4 regions of the Streptomyces sp. NPDC004838 genome follow, and region 2 is predicted to be linked to each of the others. Evidence: riboswitches for the same ligand, from Rfam matches in the RefSeq annotation. Region 2 holds a riboswitch; each other region holds the start of a gene.
The links. Region 2 has a riboswitch for cyclic di-AMP ahead of ACWEFL_RS22735 (C40 family peptidase). Riboswitches for the same ligand answer to the same signal wherever they lie in the genome.
Positions count from the first base shown of each region.

Region 1: another riboswitch for cyclic di-AMP. It lies ahead of ACWEFL_RS25050 (M23 family metallopeptidase); the one in region 2 lies ahead of ACWEFL_RS22735 (C40 family peptidase).
Region 3: another riboswitch for cyclic di-AMP. It lies ahead of ACWEFL_RS34190 (M23 family metallopeptidase); the one in region 2 lies ahead of ACWEFL_RS22735 (C40 family peptidase).
Region 4: another riboswitch for cyclic di-AMP. It lies ahead of ACWEFL_RS34430 (transglycosylase family protein); the one in region 2 lies ahead of ACWEFL_RS22735 (C40 family peptidase).

Region 1 is NZ_JBSGAW010000024.1:17,647-25,081, forward strand. It holds gene lhgO (L-2-hydroxyglutarate oxidase) at 1-495, shown strand, start outside; gene trmB (tRNA (guanosine(46)-N7)-methyltransferase TrmB) at 708-1,499, shown strand; gene ACWEFL_RS25045 (PrsW family intramembrane metalloprotease) at 1,905-3,161, shown strand; gene ACWEFL_RS25050 (M23 family metallopeptidase) at 3,552-4,589, opposite strand; cyclic di-AMP (ydaO/yuaA leader) riboswitch at 4,601-4,747, opposite strand; gene ACWEFL_RS25055 (PP2C family protein-serine/threonine phosphatase) at 5,091-6,182, opposite strand; tRNA gene ACWEFL_RS25060 (tRNA-Met) at 6,453-6,526, opposite strand; gene ACWEFL_RS25065 (MerR family transcriptional regulator) at 6,808-7,435, opposite strand, start outside.
Region 2 is NZ_JBSGAW010000020.1:109,807-117,241, reverse strand. It holds gene ACWEFL_RS22750 (PASTA domain-containing protein) at 1-362, opposite strand, end outside; gene ACWEFL_RS22745 (ATP-dependent Clp protease proteolytic subunit) at 632-1,267, shown strand; gene ACWEFL_RS22740 (hypothetical protein) at 1,275-1,583, shown strand; cyclic di-AMP (ydaO/yuaA leader) riboswitch at 1,935-2,132, shown strand; gene ACWEFL_RS22735 (C40 family peptidase) at 2,136-2,612, shown strand; gene ACWEFL_RS22730 (ATP-binding protein) at 2,832-3,263, opposite strand; gene ACWEFL_RS22725 (helix-turn-helix domain-containing protein) at 3,557-4,417, shown strand; gene ACWEFL_RS22720 (DUF397 domain-containing protein) at 4,429-4,731, shown strand; gene ACWEFL_RS22715 (8-amino-7-oxononanoate synthase) at 4,851-6,023, opposite strand; gene bioB (biotin synthase BioB) at 6,207-7,430, shown strand; gene ACWEFL_RS22705 (adenosylmethionine--8-amino-7-oxononanoate transaminase) at 7,423-7,435, shown strand, end outside.
Region 3 is NZ_JBSGAW010000046.1:32,916-40,350, forward strand. It holds gene ACWEFL_RS34175 (STM4013/SEN3800 family hydrolase) at 1-177, shown strand, start outside; gene ACWEFL_RS34180 (STM4012 family radical SAM protein) at 174-1,529, shown strand; gene ACWEFL_RS34185 (STM4011 family radical SAM protein) at 1,540-2,484, shown strand; gene ACWEFL_RS34190 (M23 family metallopeptidase) at 2,778-3,818, opposite strand; cyclic di-AMP (ydaO/yuaA leader) riboswitch at 3,821-3,982, opposite strand; gene ACWEFL_RS34195 (tyrosine-protein phosphatase) at 4,968-5,780, shown strand; gene ACWEFL_RS34200 (DUF6126 family protein) at 5,800-5,979, opposite strand; gene ACWEFL_RS34205 (XRE family transcriptional regulator) at 6,067-6,687, opposite strand; gene ACWEFL_RS34210 (aspartate aminotransferase family protein) at 6,798-7,435, opposite strand, start outside.
Region 4 is NZ_JBSGAW010000048.1:10,173-17,607, reverse strand. It holds gene ACWEFL_RS34440 (cytochrome P450 family protein) at 156-1,472, shown strand; gene ACWEFL_RS34435 (transglycosylase family protein) at 1,584-2,579, shown strand; cyclic di-AMP (ydaO/yuaA leader) riboswitch at 2,867-3,042, shown strand; gene ACWEFL_RS34430 (transglycosylase family protein) at 3,047-3,829, shown strand; gene eno (phosphopyruvate hydratase) at 4,139-5,422, shown strand; gene ACWEFL_RS34420 (FtsB family cell division protein) at 5,575-6,045, shown strand; gene ACWEFL_RS34415 (DUF501 domain-containing protein) at 6,208-6,756, shown strand; gene ACWEFL_RS34410 (Ppx/GppA phosphatase family protein) at 7,149-7,435, shown strand, end outside.

The DNA of each region.
Region 1 (7,435 bases), on a different contig from region 2:
GTACGGGGCCTGGTGTACCCCGTACCGGACCCGGCCTTCCCCTTCCTGGGCGTCCACCTCACGCGCGGCATCAACGGCGGCGTACATGTGGGGCCGAACGCGGTCCCTGCGCTGGCGCGCGAGGGGTACGACTGGTCCACGGTGCGCCCGCGCGAGCTGGCCGGCACGCTCGGCTGGCCCGGCTCGTGGCGCATCGCGCGCCGCCACTGGCGGTACGGCGCGGGCGAGCTGCACCGGTCGCTGTCGCGCGGCGCCTTCACGGCGTCGGTCCGCCGTCTCCTCCCCGCCGTGACCGAGGCCGATCTGCGGCCCGCTCCGGCGGGCGTTCGCGCCCAGGCCGTGCTCCGGGACGGGACCCTGGTGGACGACTTCCTGATCCGCGAGACGCGGCGCGTCATCCACGTCCTGAACGCGCCGTCACCCGCGGCGACGGCGTCACTGCCCATCGGCCGGGAGATCGCCGACCGGGCGAGACGCCTGCTGGCGAACGTGTAGGGGCGGAGCCGCGTCCGTGTGAGGGGCCGCGTCCGTGTCCAGGGCCGCGGCCGTGAGGGCCCGTATCCGGAGGTGCCGCGTCCGGAGTGGCCGTATCTCACCGGTGCGGGGTGCCTCCGGTGCGGGCCCCCGCCGGGGCTCCGTCCCGCGTCCCGCGCCTCAGACGCCGGCGGGGCCGCACGCGCTCGGCGCGCCGTAGAATCGATCGCACTGTGTCCACACTCCGAAACGCTCCCAGCGACCCCACCCCGCCCCTCCGCCCCCGGAGCGCCCCCCGCTTCCCCGGAGGGCCGCTCGCCGACCCCGCCGGGTCGCATCATGAGCGCCGGATCCGGAGTTTTCAGCCACGGCGGAGCCGGGTGACCGCAGGGCAGGAGGACGCCCTCCAGCGGCTCTGGCCCGTGTGGGGTTTCGACATCGACGGGCGCCGGACCATCGATCTGGAGGAGATGTTCGGCGGGCTGCCCGTCGTACTGGAGATCGGCTTCGGGATGGGCGAGGCCACCGCACGGATGGCCGCGGACGACCCCGCGACCGGCATACTCGCCGTCGATGTGCACACGCCCGGACAGGGCAATCTGCTCGGTCTCGCGGAGCGGAACGGACTGTCCAACATCCGGGTCGCCAACGGTGACGCGATCATCCTCCTCCGCGAGATGCTCGCACCCCGCTCCCTGGACGGACTCCGCGTCTACTTCCCCGACCCCTGGCCCAAGAAGCGGCACCACAAGCGGCGGCTGATCCAGCCGGAGTTCCTCACGCTCGCCGCCGAACGGATGAAGCCCGGCGCGGTCCTGCACTGCGCGACCGACTGGGAGCCGTACGCGGAACAGATGCTGGAGGTTCTCTCCGGGCATCCGGAGTTCGAGAACACCCAGGAGGACGGCGGATTCGCCCCCCGCCCCGGCTTCCGGCCGCTGACCCGCTTCGAGGGGCAGGGACTGGACAAGGGCCACAGGGTATGTGACCTGCTCTTCCGGCGTCGCGCCCAGGAACCGTCCTAACGGCTCGCCCTTGGGAACCGCCTTGGGCGCGCGCCCTGGCAGCCCGGCGACCCGATTCGGCGGGCTGTTCCAGAAACCGTCTCGGGAACGGCTCCGGCAGCCGTACGAGACGCCCTCCCGGTTCCCTCCTGGTCCCTCCCGGCGCTGCCCGTGTGGCGTGAAAAGGCCGGATGCCCAGCCGGGACGGTCTGAAGCGCTTCGGCGTGTAACCGCCGGTCACCCCCTGCGCCATCGCCAGGTGTCAGTACTCCTCGTTAGGGTCGATGGGTGTACGAGCCGTCGCCCCAGCATCAGCCGCCGCATCCGGCAGCCCAGCCGCCGCCCCGTGCGGCGGATCCGCCTGTGCTGCCCGCGCCCCCGCACCCCGTTGTTCCGGCGTTCCAGGAGCAGCCGCTCTTCGACGCCATGCCCGAGCAAGCCCGCTGGCGCTACAAGCCGCGCCGGGCCTCCCGGCTCTGGCGCAGCAAGGCGATCCGGGCCGGAGTGCTGATCACGCTCCTCGCGCTCTCCGGGCTCGTCATCCTCGCCCTCGTGCGTGAACAGACCGGTACCGAGGGCTTCCTCGTCGGTATCGGGCTCGCCACGCTTCCCGTCCCGCTGCTCGCCGCGGCGTTCCGCTGGCTGGACCGGGTCGAGCCGGGCCCCTGGCGGAACCTCGCGTTCGCCTTCGCCTGGGGCGCGTTCGCGGCGGCGCTCGTCGCGATCATCGCGAACACTTTCGCGACCCGCTGGATAGCGACCGCCACCGCCGACCCCGCGAGCGCGGACACCCTCGGCGCGACGGTCATCGCCCCGATCGTCGAGGAGAGCGCGAAGGCCGCGGCGATCATGCTGATCTTCATCTTCCGGCGGCAGGACTTCACCGGGCTCGTCGACGGCATCGTGGTCGCCGGGTTCACCGCCACCGGCTTCGCCTTCACCGAGAACATCCTCTATCTGGGCACCGCGTTCGACGAGGACCAGGCGATGGGCTCATCGGGCTTCGCCTCGGTGACGGTGGCGACCTTCTTCGTACGGATCGTCATGTCGCCGTTCGCGCATCCGCTGTTCACCGTGCTGACCGGCCTCGGCTTCGGGATCGCGGCGCTGGCGGCCCGTCGGCAGCGGATACGCCGGGTCGCGCTGCCCCTGCTCGGCCTCGCCCTGGCCATGGGCATGCACGCGCTGTGGAACGGCTCGACCTCACTCTTCGGCCCTTGGGGCTTCTATCTGGTGTACGGGGTGTTCATGGTCCCCGTCTTCGGGCTGCTCACCTGGCTGACGATCTGGTCCCGGCAGCGCGAACTGCGCACGGTCTCCACCGAACTGCCCGCCTACGCCGCCGCGGGCTGGATCGCGCCCGCCGAGCCGCCGGCGCTTTCGTCCATGAAGGCGCGCAAGGCCGCCCGGACCTTCGCCATGCAGCGGCAGGGACCGGCAGCGGCACACGCCGTGTCGGAGTACCAGCGCTTCGCGACCTCGCTGGCGTTTCTGCGCCACCGGGCGCGGCGCGGCGCGGCGGACCCGGACTTCGCCGAGCGGGAGCAGGAACTGCTGCACCACATGTGGCAGCGGAAGGACATGGCGGGCCCGGCGCTGACGTACGCGGCGCGCGCGACGGGACGGGTGTGGGCACCGCCCCCGTACCGCGACTACGAGGGGTACAACCCCTACCGCGCCTGACCTCACCGGCGACCCCGGCACCGGCCGAACGAGGGAAACGACGGAACAGCGGGAGAGCGGAACGGCAGGTCGGCAGTGCGGGGAAGACCGGCAGCCCTGACGTCGGGGGGTGAGCGCCAGAGCTGCCGGAGATCGTCGTGCACCTTCTGAGGATCGCGGAGGGCGGCTCGCGGAGCACGGGTCAAGGAGCACGGAGCGCGGGTCAAGGAGTACGGAGCGCGGCTCGCGGAGCACGAACGCCGTCCGCCTCCGGACCGCGCAGGACTCGAGGCCACGATTCCGCGTCCACGATCGTGGGGCCATGCGCCGCAGACCGCGGGCCATGCGACCGCGGGCCCCCACGGGCCGCCGCAGATGTCGGCGACCCCGTGTACCGCGTGTCAGCCCGTGTCAGATGTTGAGTCCCTTGCTCCGCAGCCACGCCGCCGGGTCGAGCGTCGAGCCGCCCGCGGTGTGGACCTCCAGGTGCAGGTGAGCGCCGGTCACATTGCCGGTCGCGCCGACGCGGCCGATCGTCTCGCCCGCGCCGACCTTCTGGCCCGCGCTCGCGGTCATCGACGACAGGTGCGCGTACCAGACCTCCGTACCGTCGTTCAGCTCCAGCACGATGCGGTAGCCGTACGATCCGGAATAGGCCGCCGACTTGATGGTGCCGCCGGCCACGGCCTTGACCGGGGTCCCGCTCGGGGCCGCGAAGTCGAGGCCGGTGTGCTGGCCCGACGACCACAGCGAACCGGACTGGCCGAAGGTGGAGGTGATGGTGTACGAGGAGGTGGGCAGCGAGAAGCTCTTCGCGAGCTTGGCGAGGCGTTCGGCCTCCGCCTTGGCCTTGGCCGCTGCCTCGGCCTTCTTCTTCTCGGCGTCCGCCTTCGCCTTGGCCGCCGCCTCGGCCTTCTTCGCAGCGGCCGCGGCCTTCTCGGCGGCTGCCCTCTCCGCCTCGGCCTTCTTCTCGGCCGCCGCCTTGGCCTGCTGCTGCTCGGCCTGCTGAAGGATCCGGGAGCGCAGGGCCTCGCCCGCGCCGTCCTTGGTGTCGCCGGCGCTCTCGGCCTCGGCCGCGCCGCCGATGGTGCCCATCGCGGCGAGCGCGGTGTTGCCGCCGTCCGCGTCCTCGGAAGGGGTCAGGCCGTCGGGCAGGTTGTCCGAGATCTGGTCGGGAAGCGAGATGGAGAGCGCGGGCTTGTTCTGCGCGGTGGCGATGCCGCCCGCGCCGACCGCCGCGATCACGCCGACGCCGAGGACCGTGGAGCTACGGGCGAATCCGCCCCGCTGCTTCATGACACGGTGCCGTCCGCGTACCGGACGGACGCTCTCCTCGGTGGGGTTCCATTCCCCGAATGACCGCTCGGCCCCCTCTTGGCTGAAAACGCCGGTGGTGGAGGGCCTCACGGACCTGACGGGCGCTTCCGGGGCAGGGCTGTTGGACGCCACTGAGGCGTACTCCTTTCCTTCCTTCTCGCCTACCGGGTTAGCTGACGGGTTCGGAGCAGGAAGGTCTCCTACGAGAGTCTCCGCAGGGTGCGAAGACGCCCGATTCACCCCAAAAGGTGGTTCCCCGGTTCCCTTGCGGGATTCGGCGCATGCGCGCGGTGCCGCCCTGACGGCGGCTGGGACGACCGCGCTGCGTTATCGAACGTTAATAGACTGGGGGGCCGGATTCCAAGCCGTTCCGGGTGATCGTTAACGCGCTCGCGCCAGACCAACCGGGACACAAGAGGCCGGAGTCGGGCGACTTGAACGTCACTTCAGCAACATCACACGCCTGACAGTTCGTCAAATTCTATGCGGAGAGCCGTCCTTCGACTACACATGGTGCTGACGGCCCGGTGAGAGAACATTCATGCGATCGTGGCCCGCCTCTCACCACCGGGCCCTCGGTCACCCTCATGGCTGTGGGACAGCCGACATCGCGCTCCGGCGTGTCAGCCGTTGTTAGCCCGGCCGGGTGACCGCCAGCAGCGCCAGATCGTCCGTCAGCCCGTTGCGCGTATGCCGTCGCACATCGTCGACCAAGTCGTCCAGCAGCTCTTCCGGTCCCGGAAAGGGCCGCCCGGTGAGGCGGGCCGCGGGGTCGTAGAAGAATCCGGCCTTGTTCCGCGCCTCGGAGAGGCCGTCCGTATAGATCAACAGCGTCGCCCCGGTCGGCAGGGGATGCGTCTCGGCCCGGTCCGGCCAGTGCCCCAGATCGCCCATGCCCAGCGGAAGCGCCGCCTCCAGCGGCGCCAGATAGTCCACCCGGCCGTCGCCGTACAGCAGCAGCGGCTCCGGGTGTCCCCGGTTCACCAGCCGCACGGCACCGCCGCCGCGCGGAATCTCGGCGAGCACGGCGGTGGCGAACCCCTCGAAGGCGTCCAGACTGCCCTGCCGCTCGGCCTCGCGGATCAGCGCCCGGTCCAGCCGCCCGGCGACCGCTTCCAGTGAACTCTCCTGCTCAGCCGCCTCCCGGAACGCCCCGATGATCACCGCCACCGCCTCGACCGCCCCCAGCCCCTTTCCCCGTACGTCCCCGACCACCAGCCGTACACCGTGCGGAGTGTCCTGTACGGCGTAGAGATCCCCCCCGACGAAAGCGTCCGCGAGCGCCGCCTCGTAACGTGCGGCGGTACGGAGCCCTCCGATCTCCGCGGAGGGGGTGGGCAGCACGGCCCGCTGGACGGTCTCGGCGATGACCCGGGCGGACGCGAGCCGCTGGCCGCTGCGCTGGACGACGCGATTGATGAGTAACGCCAGCGCGGAGACGGTGACCACCGTGCTCAGCTCGGTGTACGAGTGAGGCTGCCCCGCAGTCCCGTTGTAGACGTTCAGACTCAGCTCGGCCAACGTCACCATGATCCCCGTCAGCAGGGTGTTGAGCCACGAGAAGAAGGGTGCGGCGACCAGCGGAGCCGCCGCGAACATCGGCACGGCGGTGTAACTCGGGGGAAGTCTGAGGTCGTAGGCCACTCCCACGACGATCATCAGTACGGGCAGCATGCGGACGAAGCGGCGCGCACCGTACCCACTGCGCTGCTCTTGGTGCGCCAAGGGTGCACTCCTCCCCGGTCCGCCAGCGGCAGCGGACGGTACCGCGCCCCTCTACAGGCTCGCCGCGATGGGGCTCGGGGGCGAGCCGCCATCGGCCGAATGGGGTAACGCGGTGCGCTGCGCGGTCGGTACGCACGGTCAGTACGTGCGGTCGGTACGCGGGGTCCGCACGCGCCCGTCGGCACGTGCCGTCCGTACGCGGAGGCCCGACCGGACGTGGATACGACGGTGGCCCGGCACTCTCGCCGAGTGCCGGGCCACCGTCTTCAGTAGCGGGGACAGGATTTGAACCTGCGACCTCTGGGTTATGAGCCCAGCGAGCTACCGAGCTGCTCCACCCCGCGTCGTTGGACATAACCTTACGCCATCCGAAGCAAGATCCACTCCATTTTTCCGGCGCGGTACGGCACGAGGTCGCGGATCAGCCGGTATGACCGGAACCGGGATCAGACCGGACCGACGGCAGCGGGGCGGCGAGCCGGTGACGACGGGGTCGGGAACAGAGGAGCAGGAGCAGGATCGAGAGCAGGATCGGGGTCGGATCCCGCTCGGGTCCTGCTCGCGTCCTGCTCGCGTCCTGCTCGGGTCGGGTCGGGTCGGCTCGGGTCGGATCGGGTCACCGGGTTCAGTCGGTGAGGTGCCGCTCCCCGTACACCTTCATCGCGTCCCGGACGAAGGCCGCGGTCCCCTCCCCGTACCGGTCGTAGTTCTCACCGAAGCGCGAATCGGCGACGTACATCTCACCGAGTCCGACGAAGTGCCCCTTCGAGGGGCCACTGCCGCCGCCCGCCAGGGACTGCCACGCGTACATACGGCGGGTGATCTCCTGCGCCTCCTCGCTGTCGGCGGACCTGCCGTCCCGCAGCGCGCGGGCGTAGTCGCGGGCGATGGTGTCGTGCTCCTGGAGGTGTTCCTTCTTCTGCCGGTCGGTGAGCTGACGCCACCAGCGGTCGCTCTTCTCGTACGCGTCCCGGCCCCAGCGCTCGGTCACCTCCTGCTCGTACTGCGAGTGATCGAACCCGTCGAACACTTCCTCGGCCATGAGTTCCTCTCCTCTCTCGGTCTTGCGGAGAGTGGTCCGCACCGAGGCGATCTGCCGCCGGATGCGCTCTCGCTCCTGCTCCAGCAGCCCCAGATGGGCCCGGAGCGCGGCGGCCGTGTCGCGCTGCCCCTCCAGCACCTCGGCGATCGCGGGCAGACCGAGTCCCAGTTCCCGCAACAGCAGGATCCGTTGCAGGCGCACGAGCGCGTCC
Region 2 (7,435 bases):
GGCTTCTCGAGCTTCTCGGGCTTCTCGGGCTCCTCCGGCTTCTCGGCGTTCTCGGGCTTCTCCGGCTTCTCCGGCTTCTCGGCAGCAGGCGTCACGGTCACGGTGGCGGTGACGGTGGGCCCCGGCGCCGCCTTGACCCCGGTCGCGGCCGAGGCGGCTTCGGAGTCCCCTGCCGATTCGGTACCGCCTCCCCCGGCCGCGCCGATGACGACGCCCATGAAGAAGAGGAGAACGGCCGCCGGAATGGCGATCCGCTTCCGCGCCCACCCCGGCCCCTTCTCCGGCGGCGGCGGCCCGGAGGGCTGCCCCCACTGCGGCGTCTGGGATGACGGCGATGACGGCTGTTGCTGACCCCAGCTCATGAGATCCCCCCAAGGATGTCGACTGCAGGATTGAACCTAGCGGCCCCGAATCGTCCGCGGTGCCCCGCACTTCCCCGTAGTGACGCACTTGTGATCAATCGGCGGAGAAGGCGTGTTGATCCGCCTCGCCCCACTGTCCGCTCGCCACGCAATCGTCCTCTGGCTTGACCTTCCTCTCCTCGCATCAGAAGCGCACCCTTCTCAGTTCTGTACGTCCTGTACATTTTTTACAGACACCGTTCCAGTAGTGCACCGAGGAGAGGTACGCCATGACCCGTCCCGCCGCCCGCTACGTCCTGCCCCAGTTCTCGGAGCGCACCGCCCAGGGAATCCGGACCCTCGATCCGTACTCGAAGCTGCTCGACGAACGGATCGTCTTCCTCGGTACCGATGTCGACGACACCGCCGCCAACGATGTGATCGCGCAGTTCCTGCATCTCGAATACACGGCGCCGGACCGGGACATCTCGCTGTACATCAACTCCCCCGGCGGCTCGCTCAGCGCCATGTCGGCGATCTACGACACCATGCAGGTGGTCACCTGCGACGTGGAGACGGTCTGCATCGGCCAGGCCGCCTCGACCGCCGCACTGCTCCTCGCCGCGGGAACCCCCGGAAAGCGGATGGCGCTGCCGGGGGCCCGGATCGTCGTTCAGCAGCCCTCGCTCGACGAACCGATGCGCGGTATGCCGTCCGACCTGGAGATCGCGACCGCGGAACTGCTCCGGCTCCGTGCTCAGCTCGCGGAGCTTCTCGCACGGCACACCGGCCGGCCGGTGGAGCGGGTCACGGCGGATCTGGAACGGGACCGGTTCTTCGACGCCGCGGCCGCCAGGGAGTACGGACTGGTGGACCATGTCGTCACCGACCGCAAGACCTCGCGCTCCGGCCGCTCTTCCGGGTGATGACGTCATGCCGCTGCCCGAACCGCCGCCGCTGCCCGCGCTGACCCGCGCCGAGTGCGCGCTCATCGACAGTTACCTCGAAGTCGTCGACATGGTGGGACGGATCAATCCGGCCCGCTCCACCCACACCTACGGCGCGCTCCGCGCCGCACAGGCACTCGTGAGCCGGGCGACCGCGCTGCGGGACGCCCTGGCGCTGATGCATCTGCGCGGCGAGAGCGAGGTGCACTCGGTCACACTCGCCGGGGCGTTGAGAGTCCTCGACGGGGAGAGGAGGGCGCTCCGGGTCACCGTGCCGCCGCCTCCGGACCGGTGACGGACCTTCGCTCAGGACCGGCGGCGGACTTCGCCTCGGGGCCCGAAGCCACCCCCGAGCGAATGTCAACCGCCATCGGAGTACCAGAAGACATACCTCTTTTGAAGTAGTCACCCACCGGTCGGCGGCTACGGTCGAGTTGCGCACGGAGACGACCAAGAAACCGGAATATCTCATTCCGGTGCTGGTAAGAGCCTCGTAGGCCGTCGAACACCGAGGCGCGACGGGGCACGTCCACCCGAACAGAGTATTCGTGTTGAAACTCACATATCGCCGTTTTGCCTCGGAAAACCGGCGGTGCGTAGGTCAAGATCCCTGGGACGACAAGCCCCCGTCACCTCGGCGGGGCAGTCCGGACAGACGCCGAATCCTGCCGCTGTTCCGGACCACTGGTCGACAGGAGTGCTTCGGCAGGAGTGGAGGACCCACGCAGCACGGGACAGCCGGCCGGTCCGGAAGTCCCTAGGGGTGAAGCCGCGTCAGCGGCCGGGCACCTTCGTCCGCCCGAACCCGACAGGTCATCCTTCACAGGCGGCTGACGAAGGGTTGCGCATGACTGCGCAGAAGAACGTCCCGTCTCTGATCAGCCGGGCGGGCGCCGTATCGGCCCTGACCCTCGCCGCGCTCGGCGGCACCCTGATCGTGCCGGGCGGCACGGCCGAGGCCCAGGCGGCCACGACGCACGCAGGAAAGGCGCTGAAGATCGCGGCCTCGAAGAAGGGGGCGCCCTACAAGTACGGCGCCGTGGGCCCTTCCCGCTTCGACTGCTCGGGGCTCACGCTCTACTCGTACAAAAAGGCGGGGAAGAAGCTCCCGCGGACCGCTCAGCAGCAGTACAACTCGACCCGCAAGGTCTCGGCGTCCTCACGGCAGATCGGGGACCTGGTCTTCTTCCACAGCAACAAGAGGGTGTACCACGTGGGCATCTACGCCGGGAAGGGAAAGATCTGGCATTCGCCCAAGACGGGCTCCTGGGTGAAGCTGGACAAGATCTGGAGCAAGAGCGTCCTGTACGGCCGGGTCCGCTGACGGCCCGCACCTGACAGAACACGCGCCGGTCGCCGGGGTCTCGCCCGGCCGCCGGCGCGTCGGGCTGTGAGCGCCCTCAGCGGTTACTCCGCGGCCCGGCCGGGCCTCTCTCACGAGCCTTGGCCTCCTCGGCGGAATGGCCCGCCGCCCTCACCGCCCGGCACGAGCACGGCACAAGCCCGGCGCGCACCAAGACGCGAACCACGGCGCGCGCCTCGGTCAGTTCGGCACCGGCACGGTCCACGGAAGTGCGATCCAGACGGTCTTGCCGCCCTCCTCGGTCGGGGTGACCGAGAGCCGTCCGCCGGAGTGCGCGGTCAGGCTTCGGATGATGACCATGCCCCGCCCGTTGTCCTGCCGGACGGCCGCCGGCAGTCGCTGCGGCCAGCGCGGGTGGCTGTCGGTCACCCCGATGCGCAGTTCCTCGTCCCGCTCCAGCGACAGGTCCACCGTGAAGGTGGGCGACTGGCCGAAGGTGTGCTGTACGGCGTTGGTGGTCAGCTCCGAGACGATCAGCCGGATCGTGTCGACCGTCTCGCTGTCGGCCGGCAGTCCCCAGCCGGAGACGACATCCGTGGCGTATCTCCGGGCCACGGACACCGAGGCGGGTTCGCTCGGCAGGGTGATGGAGGCTTCCTGAAGATCTGCCATGGCGACGCTGTCCCTTTCCCACCGCGGCCGTGCTCCGAATTCGTAGCGGATGGATGCGCGGGCGGCCACGGATTGCGCTGCGGCCAGACTGCCACTCATCGTGCCGCCAGGAGTGGCGATCCACAAAGATATGCATATATCTGTCGCTCGATGCGGTGAACTCTGCAACATGAAACCGCTTTTGGGCGCACACTCAGAACCTTGTCCGACGGGCCGATCCGGCCGACCGCAGGGGCTGACGACGGATCGAGGCCGAGGACCGACGGAGACGGACCGGCAGGAAGGATGCCCTGATGCAGCACGGTCCCGCGGTGCGCCGCCGCAAACTCGGCGAGGAACTCCGCAAGCTGCGGCTGGCCGCCGGCCTCACCAGCCGGAACGCCGGAGAGCTGGCCGGCTGGCACCAGTCGAAGGTGAGCCGGATCGAGACCGGGGCCAGCGGGGTGAAGAGCGCCGACGTACGGCTGCTGCTCGATGTGTACGAGGTCGCCGACCCCCAGCTGAGGAATCTGCTGGAGACCCTCGCCGGAGCGGCCGACGGCTCGGGCGGCCAACACTGGTGGCACGCCTACCGGGGGCTGCTGCCGCCCGAGTACCGGGACTTCATCTCCCTGGAGGCGCAGGCGTGCGCCGTGCGCACGCTGGAGACCTCGGTGGTGCCGGGACTGTTGCAGACCCCGGAGTACGCGCGGGCGGTGACCCGGTCGACGCTTGAGGATCTGCCCGAGGCGACCGTCAACTCCCTGGCGGAGGTGCGGATCGCCCGGCAGTCGGTGCTGCGCGGCAGGAAGCCGCTGAAGCTGCGCGTCGTGCTGGACGAGGCCGCGCTGCGACGGAGGGTCGGGGGCTCACGGGTGATGCGGGAGCAGTTGGGGGAGCTGATCCGCTCCGCCGGGTTGCCTCATGTACGGATCCAGGTACTGCCGTTCTCCGTCGGCGCGTATGTCGGACTCGCCAACTCTTTCGTTATCTTCTCCTTTCCGAACACTTCTGATCTGGATGTGGTCGTTCTCGACCATTTGACGAGTAGCCTCCATCTGGAGCGGGCAGAAGACCTTGCGGTGTACAGCGCCGCGTTCACCACGATGCAGGCGCGCGCCCTGTCCGCCGTGGATTCTCTGGATCTCATCGCCACGATCATGGATGACGCATAGGGAGGCCCCCCATGTCCGATCCCCTCGTGCACCCCGACTCCTTCCGCCCCGATCCACTCCTCGACGATCCCCTCCGAAGCGGCCCGGCAGGCGGCGAAGTCGCCGACGGCGAACTCGTCCGCGACGGCGGCGGATTACTGTGGCGGCACAGCAGCCGCAGCACCGCGATGAGCAACTGCGTCGAGGCGGCGAAGCTGCCGGACGAGTCGCTCGCCGTGCGGGACTCCAAAGACGTGACCCGCCGACCCCTGCGGTTCTCCCCGCGGTCCTGGTCCCGATTCGTGACCGCGGTCTCCGCGGAGAGCGACGGCTGACCCCCGTCGCCGTACAGGCCGAGCGCCGTCGCCGAACCGTCGGCGCGGTGGGCCGGTCTCGTAGCTCCGGTTGATGGACGGCACCCCCGAGAGCACCGGCCGACGGACGGTGTCCCGCGTCAACCGACGGACGGCATCCCGGCGAAGGCTCCGGCCGGCGCGGTCTTCACGATCGTCGCGATCGCCCGGTCGATCTGCTGATCGGTCAGGTCCGCGCAGGCCGTCAGCCTGAGCCGGGAGACGCCGTCCGGAACCGACGGCGGGCGGAAGCAGCCGACGGCGAGACCGGCGGTACGGCAGTCGGCGGCCCAGCGCACCGCCGCCTCGGGGGACGGCGCCCGTACCGAGACCACGGCGGCGTCCGGGCGTACGGCCGTCAGACCGCTCTCGGTCAGCAGGCGGTGCAGGGTCACGGCGACCGTACGGACCCTCTCGGCCAGTTCGGGCTCGCGGCCCAGCAGCCGCAGCGAGGCGAGGGCGGCTCCCGCCGCGGCCGGTGCGAGACCGGTGTCGAAGATGAAGGTCCGGGCGGTGTTGACCAGATGGTCGATGACCTTCGCCGGTCCGAGGACGGCTCCGCCCTGGCTGCCCAGGGACTTGGAGAGGGTGAGCATGGCGACCACTCCCCTCTCGCCCGCGATCCCCGCGGCGTTCGGGGCGCCCCGGCCGCCGTCGCCGAGTACCCCGAGGCCGTGCGCGTCGTCCACGAGCAGGGCGGCCCCGCGCCCACGGCAGACGTCCGCGAGGGCGGCCAGCGGGGCCGCGTCGCCGTCCACCGAGAAGACCGAGTCCGTGACCACGAGGGCGCGCCGGCCGGAATGCGCGTCCAGTGTCCCGCGTACGGCGTCGACGTCGGCGTGCGGGACGATCGAGGTCTCCGCGCGCGAGAGCCGGCAGCCGTCCACGATCGAGGCGTGATTGCCGCTGTCGGAGACGATCAGCGATCCACGGGAGGAGAGGGCGGTCGTCGCGGCGAGGTTGCCCGCGTAGCCGGAGGAGAACACCAGCGCGGCCTCGAACCCGCAGAACTCCGCGAGTTCCCGTTCGAGTTCGGCGTGGAGCGCGGTGCTGCCCGTGACGAGCCGGGAGCCGGTCGCGCCCGCGCCCCAGCGGCGGGCCGCGGCGGCCGCGGCGGCGGTGATCTCGGGGCGGCGGGTGAGCCCCAGATAGTCGTTGCCCGCGAGATCCAGCAGCGTACTGGCGGCGGGGCGCGGCCTGAGCGTACGCACCAGGCCCGCGCGCTCGCGGTGACTCGACTCGTCGTCGAGCCAGTCGAAAGGGTCCTGGGTCATGGTGGTCCGGTCCTTGTGCGGCCCGGCGCCTTCCATGTGGTCGTCCGGGCCTTTTGTAGGCAGCCCACAGACACTAACCGGGGCCGCTCAAGGTATGGATGTGGTCATACACACACTTCGAAGAGGCTCTGTTGTGGAGTTCAGACTTTCCCGCGGTGACCGCCGTACGTAAGGATCTGCGCCATGGACCTGCTGAAGACGCTGGTGGAGAAGGGCCTGCGGCGCGAGTCGCCGACCCGTGAAGAGGCGCTCGCCGTACTGGCGACCTCCGACGACGAACTGCTCGGCGTGGTGGCCGCGGCCGGCACGGTGCGCCGCCAGTGGTTCGGCCGCCGGGTGAAACTCAACTATCTCGTCAATCTGAAGTCCGGGCTCTGTCCGGAGGACTGCTCCTACTGTTCCCAGCGGCTCGGGTCCAAGGCGGAGATCCTCAAGTACACCTGGCTGAAGCCCGATGAGGCGTCGCGAGCGGCGGCGGCGGGGGTCGCGGGCGGTGCGAAGCGGGTCTGTCTGGTCGCGAGCGGACGCGGGCCCACCGACCGGGACGTGGACCGGGTCTCGAAGACCATCGAGGCGATCAAGGAGCAGAACGAGGGCGTCGAGGTGTGCGCCTGTCTCGGGCTGCTCTCCGAGGGGCAGGCGGAGCGGCTGCGGGGTGCGGGAGCGGACGCGTACAACCACAACCTCAACACGTCCGAGGGAACTTACGGGGACATCACCACCACCCACACCTACGCCGATCGGGTGGACACGGTGCGCCAGGCGCGAGCGGCGGGTCTGTCCGCCTGTTCGGGTCTGATCGCGGGCATGGGCGAGAAGGACGAGGACCTGGTCGACGTGGTCTTCGCGCTGCGCGAGCTCGACCCCGACTCGGTGCCGGTGAACTTCCTGATCCCCTTCGAGGGCACACCGCTGGCCAAGGAGTGGAACCTCACCCCGCAGCGGTGTCTGCGGATTCTCGCGATGGTGCGGTTCGTCTGCCCGGATGTCGAGGTACGGCTCGCGGGCGGGCGGGAGGTCCATCTGCGCTCGATGCAGCCGCTGGCGCTGCACCTGGTGAACTCGATCTTCCTCGGGGACTATCTGACCAGTGAGGGCCAGGCCGGGCAGGCCGATCTCGACATGATCGCGGACGCGGGCTTCGAGGTGGAGGGCGCGGGCACGCCGACGCTGCCGGAACACCGGGCGGGCGGTGGCTGCGGGTCGGTCTGCGGCGACGCTTCCGAAGCCAGAACCGAAGCCGAAGCCGACGCCAATGCCGATGCTGATGCCGATGCCTGCGGCGCGGAGAGCGGTGCGGAGAGCGGTGCGTGCGGTCAGTCCCCTGCGGCTACGGGCGCCCCCCGTACGGATCTGGTGACGGTGCGCCGTCGCGGCGCCGGAACCGATCTCGCTCCCAATGCCTGAGGTGC
Region 3 (7,435 bases), on a different contig from region 2:
GTGTGGACCGTGCCGTACGCGCACTTCTTCCTCGAAGCGGCCGAGCCGACCGAACCAACCACCGTGCCGGATCAGCCGATTGATCCGCCGGAGCCGGCCGAACCAGTTGAGCCGGTCGAACCGGTTGAACCGGCCGTGTCACCTCCGCAATCCGAACCACCCGAGGCCGCCGTATGAGCACGCCACCGAACACACCGCCCGACCATCCGCGCCCGTACCAAAGTTACGTCTACGCCTATCCCCACAAGACGGCGTACCGGCCGCTCGCCGACCGGCACTCCCTCGGCGAGCTGTGGGCCGCGGAACGCAAGGACGCGCTCTCGCTCTATCTGCACATACCGTTCTGCGAGGTCCGCTGCGGCTTCTGCAATCTCTTCACCCGGATCGGCGCTCCCGACGAGCTGACCACCCGCTATCTCGACGCGCTCGACCGGCAGGCGACCGCCGTACGGGACGCGCTCGGCGACGACGGGCCGGTGCGCTTCACGGCCGCGGCCTTCGGCGGCGGCACGCCGACGTTCCTCACCGCCGATGAGCTGGACCGGCTCTGCGACATCGCCGAGAAGCGCATGGGCGCGGATCTCGCCTCCGTCCCACTCTCGGTCGAGACCTCACCGTCCACGGCGACCCCCGATCGGCTCGCCGTACTCGCCGAGCGCGGCGCCACGCGCCTCAGCATCGGTGTCCAGAGCTTCGTCGACCAGGAGGCGAAGGCGGCCGTACGCCCGCAGCGGCGTGCCGAGGTCGAGTCCGCACTGGCCCGCATCCGGGAGGCGGGCGTTCCCGTCCTCAACATCGATCTGATCTACGGGATCGACGGCCAGACCTCGCGGAGCTGGCGATACTCCCTGGACTCCGCGCTGGCCTGGCGGCCCGAGGAACTGTATCTCTACCCGCTCTACGTCAGGCCGCTGACCGGTCTCGGCAGGCTCGGGACGGGCGGTGATCACTCCTGGGACGCCCAGCGGCTGCGGCTGTACCGGCAGGGTCGTGATCATCTCCTGGCCCACGGCTATGAGCAGGTGTCGATGCGGATGTTCCGCCGGGCGGACGCACCGGCCTCGGACTCCCCGGACCACGCCTGCCAGACCGACGGCATGATCGGCCTCGGCTGCGGAGCCCGCTCGTACACCTCGCGTCTGCACTACTCGTTCGACTACGCGGTCCGGATGACGGAGATACGCGGCATCATCGACGCGTACACGCAGACGAGCGCCGAGGACTTCGGCCGCGCCGGCGTCGGATACGAGATGGACGAGGACGAGGCCCGCCGACGCCATCTCCTCCAGTCGCTCCTCCAGGCCCAGGGCATGGAGACAGGCGACTACCGCGACCGCTTCGGCCGCGATCCCGAGGACGACTTCGGTCCCGAGCTGGAACGGTTCACCGTGCTCGGCTGGCTGGACGAGTCCGCGCCGCCCGGACTGCTGCGGCTGAGCGCCCAAGGGCTGGCGTACTCGGACGGGCTGGGACCGGAGTTGTTCTCCCCCGTCGTACGGGCCCGTATGGCCGCGTACGAGCCGAAGTGAGACGGCGGACATGGATCATCTGACCGTCCTCTACCGGGGACCGCTCGCGTCCTGCGACTACGACTGTCCTTACTGCCCCTTCGCCAAAAGGCGCGACAACCCCGCGCGACTGCGGGCGGACCGGGCCGCGCTGGAACGGTTCGCCGCCTGGGTGTCCTCGCGGCCGGACGACCGGCTCTCGGTTCTGTTCACCCCGTGGGGCGAGGGTCTGGTGCGCTCCTGGTACCGCCGCACCCTGGTCGAACTGTCGCGGCTGCCGCAGGTGCGACGGGTGGCGATCCAGACCAATCTCAGCTGCCGCACCGACTGGCTCGCCGAAGCCGATCTCGACACGCTCGCGCTCTGGTGCACCTACCATCCGGGGCAGACCCCCTACGACCGCTTCCTCGCCAAATGCGGCGACCTGGCGGCGCGGGGCGTCCGTTTCAGCGTCGGCGTCGTCGGTCTCCCCGAGCATCTGGAGCAGGCCCGCCGTCTCCGTGCCGAACTGCCCGAGCGGGTCTACCTCTGGGTGAACGCGGCGGAGGGGCACGGTTACACGGACGCGGAGGCCGCCGACTGGACGGGGCTCGATCCGCTCTTCCCCTACAGCCGCCATCCGCACCGCTCGGCCGGACTCCCCTGTCGTACGGGCGAGTCGGTCATCTCGGTGGACGGCGACGGCACGGTCCGCCGCTGTCACTTCGTCAGCGAGGAACTGGGCAACCTCTACGACGGCTCGTACCGGAGCGCGCTGCGTCCGAGGGCGTGTCCGCTCCCCGTCTGCGACTGTCACATCGGCTATGTGCATCTGGAGTCGCTGCCGCTGTACGACGTGTTCGCGGGCGGCGTCCTGGAACGGATCCCCGCCGCCGGACCCACCGCCGCCGCCGAGCCCGTGCTCCTGCCGTTTCCGGTGCCGGTGCCGTTCGGCAACGGCACCGGCACCGGCACCGACCAGGAACGGGACGTATAGCGGCGGCGGTACGGGAGCGCATCGGTCCCACCGGGATGCCCAGGGGGGCGAAAACGCCGGATCCCCTCGCGCCACCGCGGCGGTGCGAGGGGATCCGGGCCGTTCGGCCCGCGGGTGCGAGCCGTTCGGCGAAGAGATCAGCGGAACCGGAGTCCGGAAGAGCCGGGGCTCAGAGGTTCAGAGGACCAACGGGACCGGAACGCGCCGGTGCCGTCAGGATCCGTCAGGATCCGTCAGGATCCGTCAGGATCCGTCAGGATCCGTCAGGATCCGTCAGGATCCGTCAGGATCCGTCAGAGCGAGACGCCGTGCTGGCGCAGGTACGCCACCGGGTCGACGTCCGAGCCGTAGCCGGGGCCGGTGCGGACCTCGAAGTGCAGGTGCGGACCGGTGGAGTTGCCGGTGGAGCCGGCGCGGCCGATCTGCTGGCCGCCGCTCACACTCTGGCCGGACGAGACGGAGAGGGAGGAGAGATGGGCGTACTGCGAGTACTTGCCGTCGGTGTGCCTGATGACGACCTCGTTGCCGTACGCGCCGCTCCACCCGGCGGAGACGACGGTGCCGGGTCCGACGGACCTGATGCTGGTGCCGGTCGAGGCGGTGAAGTCGACACCGGTGTGGTACCCGCTGGACCACATGGAGCCCGAAGCACGGTAGGAGGTGCTGACGTTGCCGGACGGCGTGGGGGTGGTGTAGCCACCGCTCCGCTGGGTGGTGCTCGGCGCGTCGTCGGACGCCTGGGCCGATCCCCGGACCGAGGAGCCGGAGGCCGAGGACTTGGCGTTTGAGGACTTGGCGTTCGAGGACTTGGCCGACGGAGACTCGGCGGACGAGGAGCCGGAGGACTTCTGCGACTGCGCGGCCGGAGCGCTCTCGCGGGAGTGGTCACGGGAGGAGCGGTCGTCCGAGCGCTTCTCGGCCTTCGCCGGAGCCTTGCCCTCGGCCTTCGCGCCGATGGTGAGCTTGAGGCCGGGGTGGATCAGGGAGGGGTTCTCGCCGACGGCCTCGCGGTTGTCCGCGTAGAGCTTCTGCCAGCCGCCCCTCACCTGCTGTTCCTCGGCGATCTTGGCGAGATAGTCGCCCGCGACGACACGGTAGGTGACCGGGGCGGCGGCGTGCTGCCGCACCTCCGGGGCGGCCGGAGCGCCGCTCGCCTTCGCCGGGGCGACGGCCGAGGGAACCGTCTGTACGGCGGGGGCGGTCTGCTCCGCGGCCTGGGCGCCGGTCGCGCCCATCAGCGGGATGGCGATGGCCGCGCCACCGGTACCGGCGGCGACGAAACCGCGGGCGATGGGGCCTGCCTGGATACGGCGATGCTTACCCTTTTTGGGCATGACGCTTTCCTCTCCGGCGCCTGCGAGGTGAGCTGTCGGGTTCGGGCTGGAGATGCCCGGCCGCGCGATGAGCACGACTTCACCCCAAGCCGTCCGGATACCCGGAATCGGCGTACTACCTGGGTCCCCCGCTCCTGCCACATGTGAGTGGGTGAAATTCGGGCGGCGGCAGGATGAGGCGTGCCGCCCGGAATTCCGAGACCGTAGACCGGCCGTACCGAGCGGAACAAGCCGAGGATTATCCCGATCGGTGAACTGGGTCATTCTCCGGGGGAATTCACCGTCACACTCCGTGGACCGAAGTCCGCAAAACTCCTGCCCCGCAGGCGTATTCCACTTCTGGGCGCGGCCACACACCGTCACGGATATGATCCTGCTCACGAGCGGATCCCATATCCCGCACTTATAGGGCACGTTATGGCGAACCTCCTGATTCGGACATAAGGCACATGTGATCCCATAAGGGTTGATCGCCGCGATTGCCGCTCCCAACTCCTCACCTTTCACACGGAAACGACAGCCGTACGTCGATTCCCGTCCACCTCGACAAGGCGCGGCCGTATGACCATGGCGCCCGGGTTCGCCCCGAGCCCGCCCGGGCGCGGACCCCGCGTCTCGGCCGGGTTCCTGCTCGCTCAACACGGCGGGGCTCCCGGAAACAGGATTCGAAAGCCACTTCCCGATGCACGGTCCGCAATCGGCCGACCAGTGCCTCAAGAACGCCGACCAGCGCCCGAAGAACAACGTCGGCATGCCCGGTCCGCCATTCCCGCGAATACTCCCCACCGGGACAGACCCGCGTCCATGAATCGGCGCGTCCATGACACAGCGGTCGAGGTCCCCTTCCGCAAATGCGATCGGAGCGCCGGTCAGAAGTGCGCCCGACTACTCACGGAGACAGAGGCTGTCCCATAGGCCCGCACACCCCGCCGGGCGAGGTTCGCCGCGAACCGTGATGGCGGAACCCGGTGCGGGTCGGGCTCGCCATATGTACGCGCATCATCGAGAGCGCGCGGGCGTCCGGGTGATGGCGCCGGACGGGACGCGGCAGCCCGTTTCCGCTGGTTGCCCGAGGTACCGATGTCGTATCGTCGATAAAACGCCACCGTCGGCGACCGATGCCGACGGCTGTGATCTCCTGGAGCCTTCGTGACGCAGCAGTTGCCGCAGGTCCCCTCGAACGAGCCCGAGCTGACCGGAGTGCGCAACTTCCGCGACGTGGGCGGACTGCCGACCGTGGACGGCGGGACAGTGCGGTACGGGCGGCTCTTCCGCAGCGGGCATCTCGCCCACGCGACCGAGAGCGACGCCTCGTTCCTGGCCACCCTCGGGCTGCACACGATCTTCGACTTCCGCAACAACGCCGACATCCAACTGGAGGGGCCGGACGTTCCGCTGCCCGGTGTGCGGAATCTGAATCTGCCCCTCAGCGACCCGGCCGACGGGGCCGAGTTCTGGCGCATGGTCCGCGAGGGCGGCATCAACCAGCTGCGGTCGATTCTGGCGGACGGCAAGGCGGCCGGCCGGATGGCGGAGTCGTACCGCATGATGATCACGCAGCGCACGGGCGATCACAGCAGGATTCTCCACGCGCTCGCCGAGGACAGCGTTCCGGCGCTGATGCACTGTGCGGCGGGCAAGGACCGCGCCGGTCTCTCCATCGCGGTGTCCCTGCTCGCGGTCGGGGTGGAGCGGGACGCGATCGAGGCGGACTACCTCAAGTCCAACGACCCGCACCGCCGCTACCTGATCCGCCGCAAGGACGACTCGCCCGCAGCGATGTCACCCGAGGTGATGGAGCTGCTGAGCCCGCTCTTCGACGCGCGCGCCGAGTATCTGCACACGGCCTTCGACGCGATCGAGGAGACGTGGGGCACCACCGAGCGCTACCTCACGGACGGGCTGAAGCTGAGCCCCGGAACGCGCGAGCGGCTGCGGGAGCGGCTGACCGAGACGGCGTGAGCCGTCCGGGCCACCTGATCTACTTGGCGCCGACCTCGAACAGGAGATAGAGGAAACCGGCCAGCAGGTGGCCCGCGATCAGATACGCGAAGAGCCGGACGACCAGGCCCCTGGGGAACTTCCCCTCTTCCTTCATCTCGTGCTTGGCCGGCGTCTGGGGCACGGCGGCGTCCTCGGGAACGATGGGGGTCTCGGACATTTCGTGGGCTTCTTTCTTCTGGATTCTTCGGGTTTCTTCAGATCTGGACGATCTCCCGGGGCCTCGGCGCTTGTCGCGCCTGGTGTCTCAGAAGTGCGGATGGATCTCGGGGCTCTGGAGCAGGGTGTGGACGAAGAGCATCTCGGCGCCGTCGCGGGTGCCCGCGGCGATACGGTGCGGGGTGAGCGAGTCGTAGTGCGCGCTGTCCCCGGGACCCAGCTCGTGCACGGCGTCCCCCAGACTGAGCCGCACCCGCCCGTCGAGGACGTACAGCCACTCCTCTCCGGGGTGGACCCGCACCAGATCGCCCTGGGCGCCGTACGGAACGATCAGCCGCAGCGCCTGCATGGCCCGGCCGGGACCGCCCACCTGGTGGTAGGTCCAGCCGTCGGCCTCGGAGGGTTCCCGGCGGCCGGCCCGGATGACGGGGTCGTGCTCGGGCGCGAGCTCGCCGAGCAGCTCGGCGACTGTCGTACCGTAGATCCTGGCGAGAGAGAGCAGCATCGGCAGCGAGGGCTGTCTGCGGCCGGTCTCCAGCCGGGAGAGATGCGCGGGCGAGAGACCGGCGCGCTGGGCGGCGGCCTCCAGCGTGAGACCGCGGCGGCGGCGCAGATCGCGGAGCCGGGGCGCCACGTCGGGCAGCTCCACGGGCGTTTCGCCGGCAGGAGTTCGGGGATCCGGGGGGTGGCCCCCGGGAGGACTCTGCATACCTTCATTGCGCCAGGAAAATGCCTCCGAGGCAAGTTTCTTGCCTCAGAGGTAAATTTCGGCCTTCGGGCCCGCCCGACGGCCCTGGCGCGGGCGGTGCGAGCGTCCGTTCAGCGGGTTGCGACGGCCTGCTTGACCAGGGTCTTTCCGAAGTCCCACATCAGTGCGCCGCCGGTGTGAGCGTCGTCCATCACCGCGGTGAAGGCCGTGACGAACCGGTCGACCTCGGGTTCGCCGATCGTCAGCGGCGGGATCAGCTTGATCACCTCCAGATGGTCGCCGGAGACCTGGGTGAGGATCCGGTGCTTCTGCAACAGGGGCACCACGACCATCTGCGCGAACAGGCCCTTCCGGGCGGCTTGCAGCATGCTCCAGCGGCTGCGCAGTCTGAGCGAGTCGGGCCGCCCGAACTCGATGCCGATCATGAGGCCCCGGCCGCGTACCTCGTGCAGGAACTCATAGCGGTCGACGAGAGCGGCCAGCCGGGTGCGCAGAAGATCACCGGTCGTGCGTGCGTTGGCGACGATCCGTTCATCCTCGATCACACTGAGCACGGCCAGTCCGGCGGCCATCGCCTGGGCGTTGGAGCCGAAGCTCGCCGAGTGGACGAGGACCCGGTCCATCGAGGAGTAGACCTTCTTGAAGATCCAGTCCTTGCCGAGGGTCGCCCCCACGGGCACATATCCGCCGGACAGGGCCTTCGCGACACAGACCAGGTCCGGCTCCACGGCGTCGGCGCCGTCCTGGT
Region 4 (7,435 bases), on a different contig from region 2:
CGTCCGCTCGCTCCGGCACGGCGTCCGCTCGCTCCGGCACGGCGTCCGCCGACGCCGGTCCGCCCGGATCGGGCGACGCCCACGCGTCCGAGCCTGCCGCAGGCGTCGGCGCGGCGTCCGGATCCGGATCCGGCCCCGGACCGAGGACGTGCCCGGTGTCCGGTACCGCCCCCGGTGCGGACCCCGCGTCCGCCCCCGCCGCCGACACAGGCACAAGCGCCGGCACCGGCACCGGCCCCCGACTCTTCACCTGGGAGTTCGCCACCGACCCCTACCCCGCCTACGCCTGGCTCCGGCAGAACGCGCCGGTTCACCGGACCAGGCTTCCCAGCGGGGTGGAGGCATGGCTCATCACCCGGTACGCGGACGCCCGGCAGGCGCTCGCCGACCAGCGGCTGTCGAAGAACCCCGCCCACCACGCCGAGGACGCCCAGGGCAAGAGCAAGACCGGGATCCCGGGCGAGCGCAGCGCCAACCTCATGACGCATCTGCTGAACATCGATCCACCCGATCACACCCGGCTGCGGCGGCTGGTGTCGAAGGCGTTCACGCCGCGCCGGGTCGCCGAATTCGCTCCGCGCGTACAGGAGCTGACCGACCGGCTCATCGACGGATTCGCCGCGCGGGGGAGCGCGGATCTGATCCATGAGTTCGCGTTCCCGCTCCCCATCTACGCCATCTGCGATCTGCTCGGCGTTCCACCCGAGGACCAGGACGATTTCCGTGACTGGGCCGGGATGATGATCCGGCACCAGGGCGGACCGCGCGGCGGAGTGGCCCGCTCGGTCAAGAAGATTCGCGCGTACCTCGCCGAGCTGATTCACCGTAAGCGCGAGGCCCTCGGCGACGAGGGTGCCGACGATCTGATCTCCGGGCTGATCCGCGCCTCCGACCACGGGGAACATCTGACGGAGAACGAGGCCGCCGCCATGTGCTTCGTGATTCTCTTCGCGGGGTTCGAAACGACCATCAACCTCATCGGCAACAGCGCTCACGCCTTCTTCCGGAACCCCGCTCAGCGGGCTGTCTTCCAGGGCGCGGTCGACCGACGTGACGACGCCCTTCTCGACACCGCCGTGGAGGAGCTGCTCCGTTACGACGGACCCGTGGAGCTGGCCACCTGGCGCTACGCCACCCAGGAACTCGACATCGGGGGCCGGCGCATCCGGAAGGGCGAACCGGTCCTCGTCGTACTCGCCGCCGCCAATCGTGATCCCGCCCGCTTCGGGGAACCCGACATCCTGGACCTCTCCCGCTCGGACAACCCCCACCTCGGCTACGGCCACGGCATCCACTACTGCCTCGGCGCGCCGCTCGCCCGGCTGGAGGCCCGTACCGCGCTGGCGACGCTCTTCCGCCGTCTGCCGGATCTTCGGCTCGCGGGCGATCCGGCCGATTTGCGTTGGCGCGGCGGGCTGATCATGCGTGGACTGCGCAGTCTCCCGGTGGAGTTCGCACCCACAAAGAAGTGACGTGCCGTCAGGTCTGTGACTTTCGCGTGATCTGCGCTGCATCGACTTGTAACCGGGGTTGTCCCAACGCTACGTTCGCCCCGGTCCCAGCAGTCCGCGAAAGGCACCTGCATGCTCTCCGGTAATGGTCGACACCGCCGTCCTCGTCAGGCTCCGGCCCTCTTCGTGGCCGCGGGGGTGACGGGATCCGCCATCGCGATCCCCCTCCTCGGCGCGGGTTCGGCGTCGGCCGCGGACGCCGCCGTGTGGGACCGGATCGCGGAGTGCGAGAGCGCCGGTCTGTGGAGCGCGAACACCGGGAACGGCTACTACGGCGGTCTGCAGTTCTCGGCCTCCACCTGGGCGGAGTTCGGCGGCACCGAGTACGCGGCCCGCCCCGATCTGGCCAGCCGCTCGCAGCAGATAGCCGTCGCGGAGAAGGTCCTCGCCGCGCAGGGGCCCCAGGCGTGGTCCGCGTGTGCCTCGCTCGCGGGGCTGACGAACGACAACCCGGGCGACGGGGTCGACCCCGGCGTCTCGGGCGAGCCGTCCGCCGCGCCGACGAAGACCCCCTCGGGGACTCCCTCGGGCACTCCCGCTGCCGGGCAGAAGACCTCCTCCCCGTCCAAGACCGGGGCCGAGGCCCCGAAGACCCCCGCGGAAGCGACCCAGGGTGTCGGCAATGGCGACTCGGCCCCCGGCAGACACCGCGGCGAGCCCGCGCCCGACGCGACCGGATCGGCCACTCCGCCCCGGCCGGGGACCTCCACTCCGGCTGCCTCCACCACCCCCGCGACACCGGCCGGACCGGGCGACAGGGACGGGAGCCGTGAGGCGGGCGGCGACCGGGCCTCGCGCGGTGACTCCCCGGCCCGCGCCGAGACGGCCGGACAGGAAGCGGCGTCCGGGCAGGAGGCGTCGGGACAGGAGGCGTCCGGCGGCGTCGGCGAGGCGGCGGTTTCGCCCGGTACGTACACAGTTCGGCCCGGCGACAACCTCTGGGCCATCGCCGAGGAGCAGAAGCTTCCCGGCGGCTGGCCGGCCCTCTACGAGACGAACCGCGAAACCGTCGGCGCCGACCCCGACCTCATCCTTCCTGGTCAGAGTCTCGATCTCGACGCCCAGTAGGGGCAGTTCCGCCCCGGTCGGCCGTCTTTTCGCTCCAGTACGTCCGGTTCTGTGCAAGTGAGACATGGATCTCTTTGTTCGAATCGGCCCAACCCGCTTGCCGGAATGACTTATTCCGCATCCGACCTGCGGAAACGCGGGTGCCGGAGGCGGCGGGATGGGTGTTTTCTCCCCGATGTTCGTCGTTGAACATCGGGGGGAGGTGTGCCTACGGTCTGAACCGCTCGCCACCGCGGGCACCATCGACCGTCACGCCGAATCCTGCCGTCGGTCGGGGGGAACAGTCGTCGCGTAGAGCGCCGAAGGCAGGAGCGGGGGACCCAAGGTAAGTGCCGGCCCCGCCCGTTGTGAACGAACGACGGGCGTCCGGCTTGGGGTGAAGCCGCGCGCAACGTCGCGCGGCCGGGCAACTCACTACGCCCGAACCCGACAGCTCACCTCGTAGGCGTCGGTGAGGAGATCGTTCCATGCTGTTTTCCGGCAAGGGCAAGCACCGTCGTCCGTCCAAGGCCACCAAGATCGTCGCGTTCGCCGGAATCACCGGCGTGGCCGTCGCCACCCCGCTGATGGGCGCCACCTCCGCCTCCGCCGCCACCGCCGCCGAGTGGGACAAGGTCGCCCAGTGCGAGTCCGGCGGCAACTGGTCCATCAACACCGGCAACGGCTACTACGGCGGTCTGCAGTTCTCGGCCTCCACCTGGGCCGCGTTCGGTGGCACCCAGTACGCCTCCACCGCCGACAAGGCGTCCAAGTCGCAGCAGATCCAGATCGCCGAGAAGGTCCTCGCGGGCCAGGGCAAGGGTGCCTGGCCGACCTGTGGCGTGGGCCTGTCCCGCTCCGCGTACAACGGCTCCTCGGACACCGGCTCCTCGCAGCAGCAGAAGCCGCAGAAGCAGCACCAGTCCTCCCAGAAGCAGCAGTCCTCGCAGCAGCAGAAGTCGCAGCAGTCCCAGAAGTCGCAGTCCTCGCAGCGGCAGACCGAGGCCCCGACCACCCGCTCCGAGCGGTCCCAGGCCCCCGCCCAGACGAAGACCCACAAGCCCGCCGAGCAGTCCGGCAAGTCCGCCGCCAAGGTCAAGGGCTTCCAGAAGGGCGACGGCGAGTACGAGGTCAAGTCCGGCGACACCCTCAGCGGGATCGCCCAGGAGCAGGGCGTCGACGGCGGCTGGCAGAAGCTGTTCGACCTGAACAAGGACATCATCAGCGACGCCGATGTCATCTTCCCGGGCCAGCAGCTCGACCTGAGCTGACTCTCCCCGGAGCAGCGGCTCGACCTGAGCCGACTCTCCCCAGGGCCGCAGCTCGACGTGGGCTGACTCTTCCCGGCCCCCCGAGCACCCCGGTCCGGCGCACTTCCCCCGTTTGCGCCGGACCGGGGTTTCCATCTGCGCACGCTGTTACCGGTGGTAGCCATTGATCCTTTTGTCCCCCGGCGGCGCTCTTCACGCCGTTTTTCGTCCCAGGGGGCGGGCATCGACGGGTCGGCGACCCCCGGCCGGTTAGGCTCTTGCCGCAAGGCCAATGAGGCCCTGCTCCTCAGCGTCACATCCCAGAAGGAGATGCTCGTGCCGTCCATCGACGTCGTCGTAGCCCGGGAAATCCTGGACTCCCGAGGCAACCCCACCGTCGAGGTCGAGGTTGGCCTCGACGACGGAAGCACTGGCCGTGCCGCCGTCCCCTCCGGTGCGTCCACCGGTGCGTTCGAGGCTCTTGAACTCCGCGACGGGGGCGACCGCTACCAGGGCAAGGGCGTCGAGAAGGCCGTCCTCGCCGTCATCGAGCAGATCGGCCCCGAGCTGGTCGGCTACGACGCCACCGAACAGCGCCTGATCGACCAGGCCATGTTCGACCTGGACGCCACCCCGGACAAGTCCTCCCTCGGCGCCAACGCCATCCTCGGCGTCTCCCTCGCCGTGGCGCACGCCGCCTCCGAGGCGTCCGACCTGCCGCTCTTCCGCTACCTCGGCGGCCCGAACGCGCACCTGCTGCCCGTTCCGATGATGAACATCCTGAACGGCGGCTCGCACGCCGACTCCAACGTGGACATCCAGGAATTCATGATCGCCCCCATCGGCGCGGAGTCCTTCTCCGAAGCCCTGCGCTGGGGCACCGAGGTCTACCACACCCTCAAGAAGGTCCTGAAGACCAAGGGCCTGTCCACCGGCCTCGGCGACGAGGGCGGCTTCGCGCCGAACCTCGACTCCAACCGCGCCGCGCTCGACCTCATCCTCGAAGCCGTCAAGGAAGCCGGCTACGCCCCCGGCAAGGACATCGCGCTCGCGCTCGACGTCGCCGCGTCCGAGTTCTACAAGGACGGCAAGTACGAGTTCGAGGGCAAGTCCCGCTCGGCCGCCGAGATGACCGAGTACTACGAGGAACTGGTCGCCGCCTACCCGCTGGTCTCCATCGAGGACCCGCTGTTCGAGGACGACTGGGCGGGCTGGAAGGTCCTCACCGACAAGCTCGGCGCCAAGGTCCAGATCGTCGGCGACGACCTCTTCGTCACCAACCCCGAGCGCCTGGCCCGTGGCATCGAGGACGGCGCCGCGAACGCGCTCCTCGTCAAGGTCAACCAGATCGGCTCGCTGACCGAGACCCTGGACGCCGTGGAGCTGGCCCAGCGCAACGGCTTCAAGTGCATGATGTCCCACCGCTCCGGCGAGACCGAGGACGTCACCATCGCCGACCTCGCCGTCGCCACCAACTGCGGCCAGATCAAGACCGGCGCCCCCGCCCGCTCCGAGCGCGTCGCCAAGTACAACCAGCTCCTGCGCATCGAGGAGATCCTGGACGACGCCGCCGTGTACGCGGGCCGCAGCGCGTTCCCCCGCTTCAAGGACTGACCCCTTCCGGGGGCCGGGATCCCGCCCCCGCTCCGGACATCCGAAGAACGGAAAACCCGGCGAAGGCGCAGCGCGTGCGTACGTCCCCGGCCACGGTCCCGTACCGTGTCCGGGGACGTACGCGCGTACAGAGGCAGCAGGGGAGGCGAACGATGGCCGGGAAGGACCGCGACCGGTTCTCCACCGCGACCAGGCTCAGGCTGCTCGGCGAGCAGACCGCCGCCCGTGTCTACCGCTCCCAGACCAGACGGCAGGCCCGCCGCTCCCGGCTCACCGGCCGGGCGGCGTTCCTCGCGCTCGTCGTCTGCTCACTCGTCGTCGCGCTCGCCTACCCCATACGGCAGTACGTGTCCCAACGCGGCGACATCGCCGACGAGCGGGCCCGGATGGCCGAGGCCGAGCGCAAGGTCGAACGTCTGCGGGACGAGAAGGCACGGCTCCAGGACGACGTGTACATCCGGCGGCTGGCCCGCGAGCATCTGCACTACGTGCTGCCGGGCGAGACCGCGTACACGATGATCGACCCCGAGGCCGAGGAGCAACGCCGTACGGACGAGGAGTCGGCCGACCGGCCCTGGTACTCGAACGTCTGGGAAGGCGTCGACAACGCGGACCGCGACTGAACAACGGCTCGCGGCCGGGCGACAGCGGCCGGGGACCGAAGGCCGGGCGACAACGGCCCGGCGACAACGGCCGGGCGACAACGGCTCGGCGTCAACGGCCGGGCGACAACAGCTCGGCGTCAACGGCCGGGCGACAACGGAAGAACCAGATCCAAGGCAGGCATGGAAACCCCTCCACCCACCACCGAACCGACCGAGCCGACCGACGCGGACATCGCCGCGTTCAAAGAACAGCTCGGCCGGCCGCCGCGCGGGCTGCGCGCCATCGCGCACCGCTGCCCGTGCGGGCAGCCGGACGTCGTCGAGACCGCCCCCCGGCTGCCCGACGGCACGCCCTTCCCCACGCTCTACTACCTCACCTGCCCGCGGGCCGCCTCCGCGATCGGCACCCTTGAGGCGAACGGCGTGATGAAGGAGATGACCGAGCGCCTGGCGACCGACGCGGACCTCGCGGCGGCGTACCGCGCGGCCCACGAGGACTACATCGCCCGCCGCGACGCGATCGAGGTCCTCCAGGGCTTTCCCAGCGCGGGCGGCATGCCCGACCGGGTGAAGTGCCTCCACGTCCTGGTCGGCCACTCGCTGGCGGCCGGTCCCGGAGTCAACCCCCTCGGCGACGAGGCGATCGCGATGCTGCCGGAGTGGTGGCGGAAGGGCCCCTGCGTTTCGCCCTGCGGCGCGGTTTCGCCTGGCGGCGCGCCGGAGGAGTGACGGCCCGGGCCCTCCCGCGGCCTCGCCCGAGGGAGGGTTCGCGGTCTGCGTGTCCGCGTTCGCGGGTGGTCGTGCTGGGGCGCCGCCCCAGACCCCGCGCCTCAATCGCCGGCGGGGCTGTTGTGGCTTGGCTGCGTTCGGTCTGTCCGGTGCGTGGGGGCGGGGTCCGCGCTGTCGCCGCGTGTCTGTCGGGTGCGGGTGGTGGTGCTGGGGCTCCGCCCCGGACCCGGCGCCTCCATCGCCGGCGCTATCGTTCGGTCGAGGACGAACGGGAGCAAGACCAGGCCGTCCGGCGCTTGAGGGCACGCCCGAAGCGCGTACGGGGTTCGGAGCGAGCCCCGGCCACGGGCGGGGTGGTGAACCCACCCCATGACAAGGGAGGCCCCCGCACCATGACCCGCGTCGCCGCCATCGACTGCGGCACCAACTCCATCCGGCTGCTCGTCGCCGACGTCGACCCCCGCACCGGCGGACTCGTCGAACTCGACCGCCGGATGACGATCGTCCGGCTCGGCCAGGGCGTCGACCGCACGGGCCGCCTCGCCCCCGAAGCGCTGGAGCGCACCTTCGCCGCCTGCCGCGAGTACGCGGAGATCATCAAGGACCACGGCGCCGAGCGCCTCCGGTTCGTCGCGACCTCCGCGTCCCGCGACGCGGAGAACCGGGACGACTTCGTACG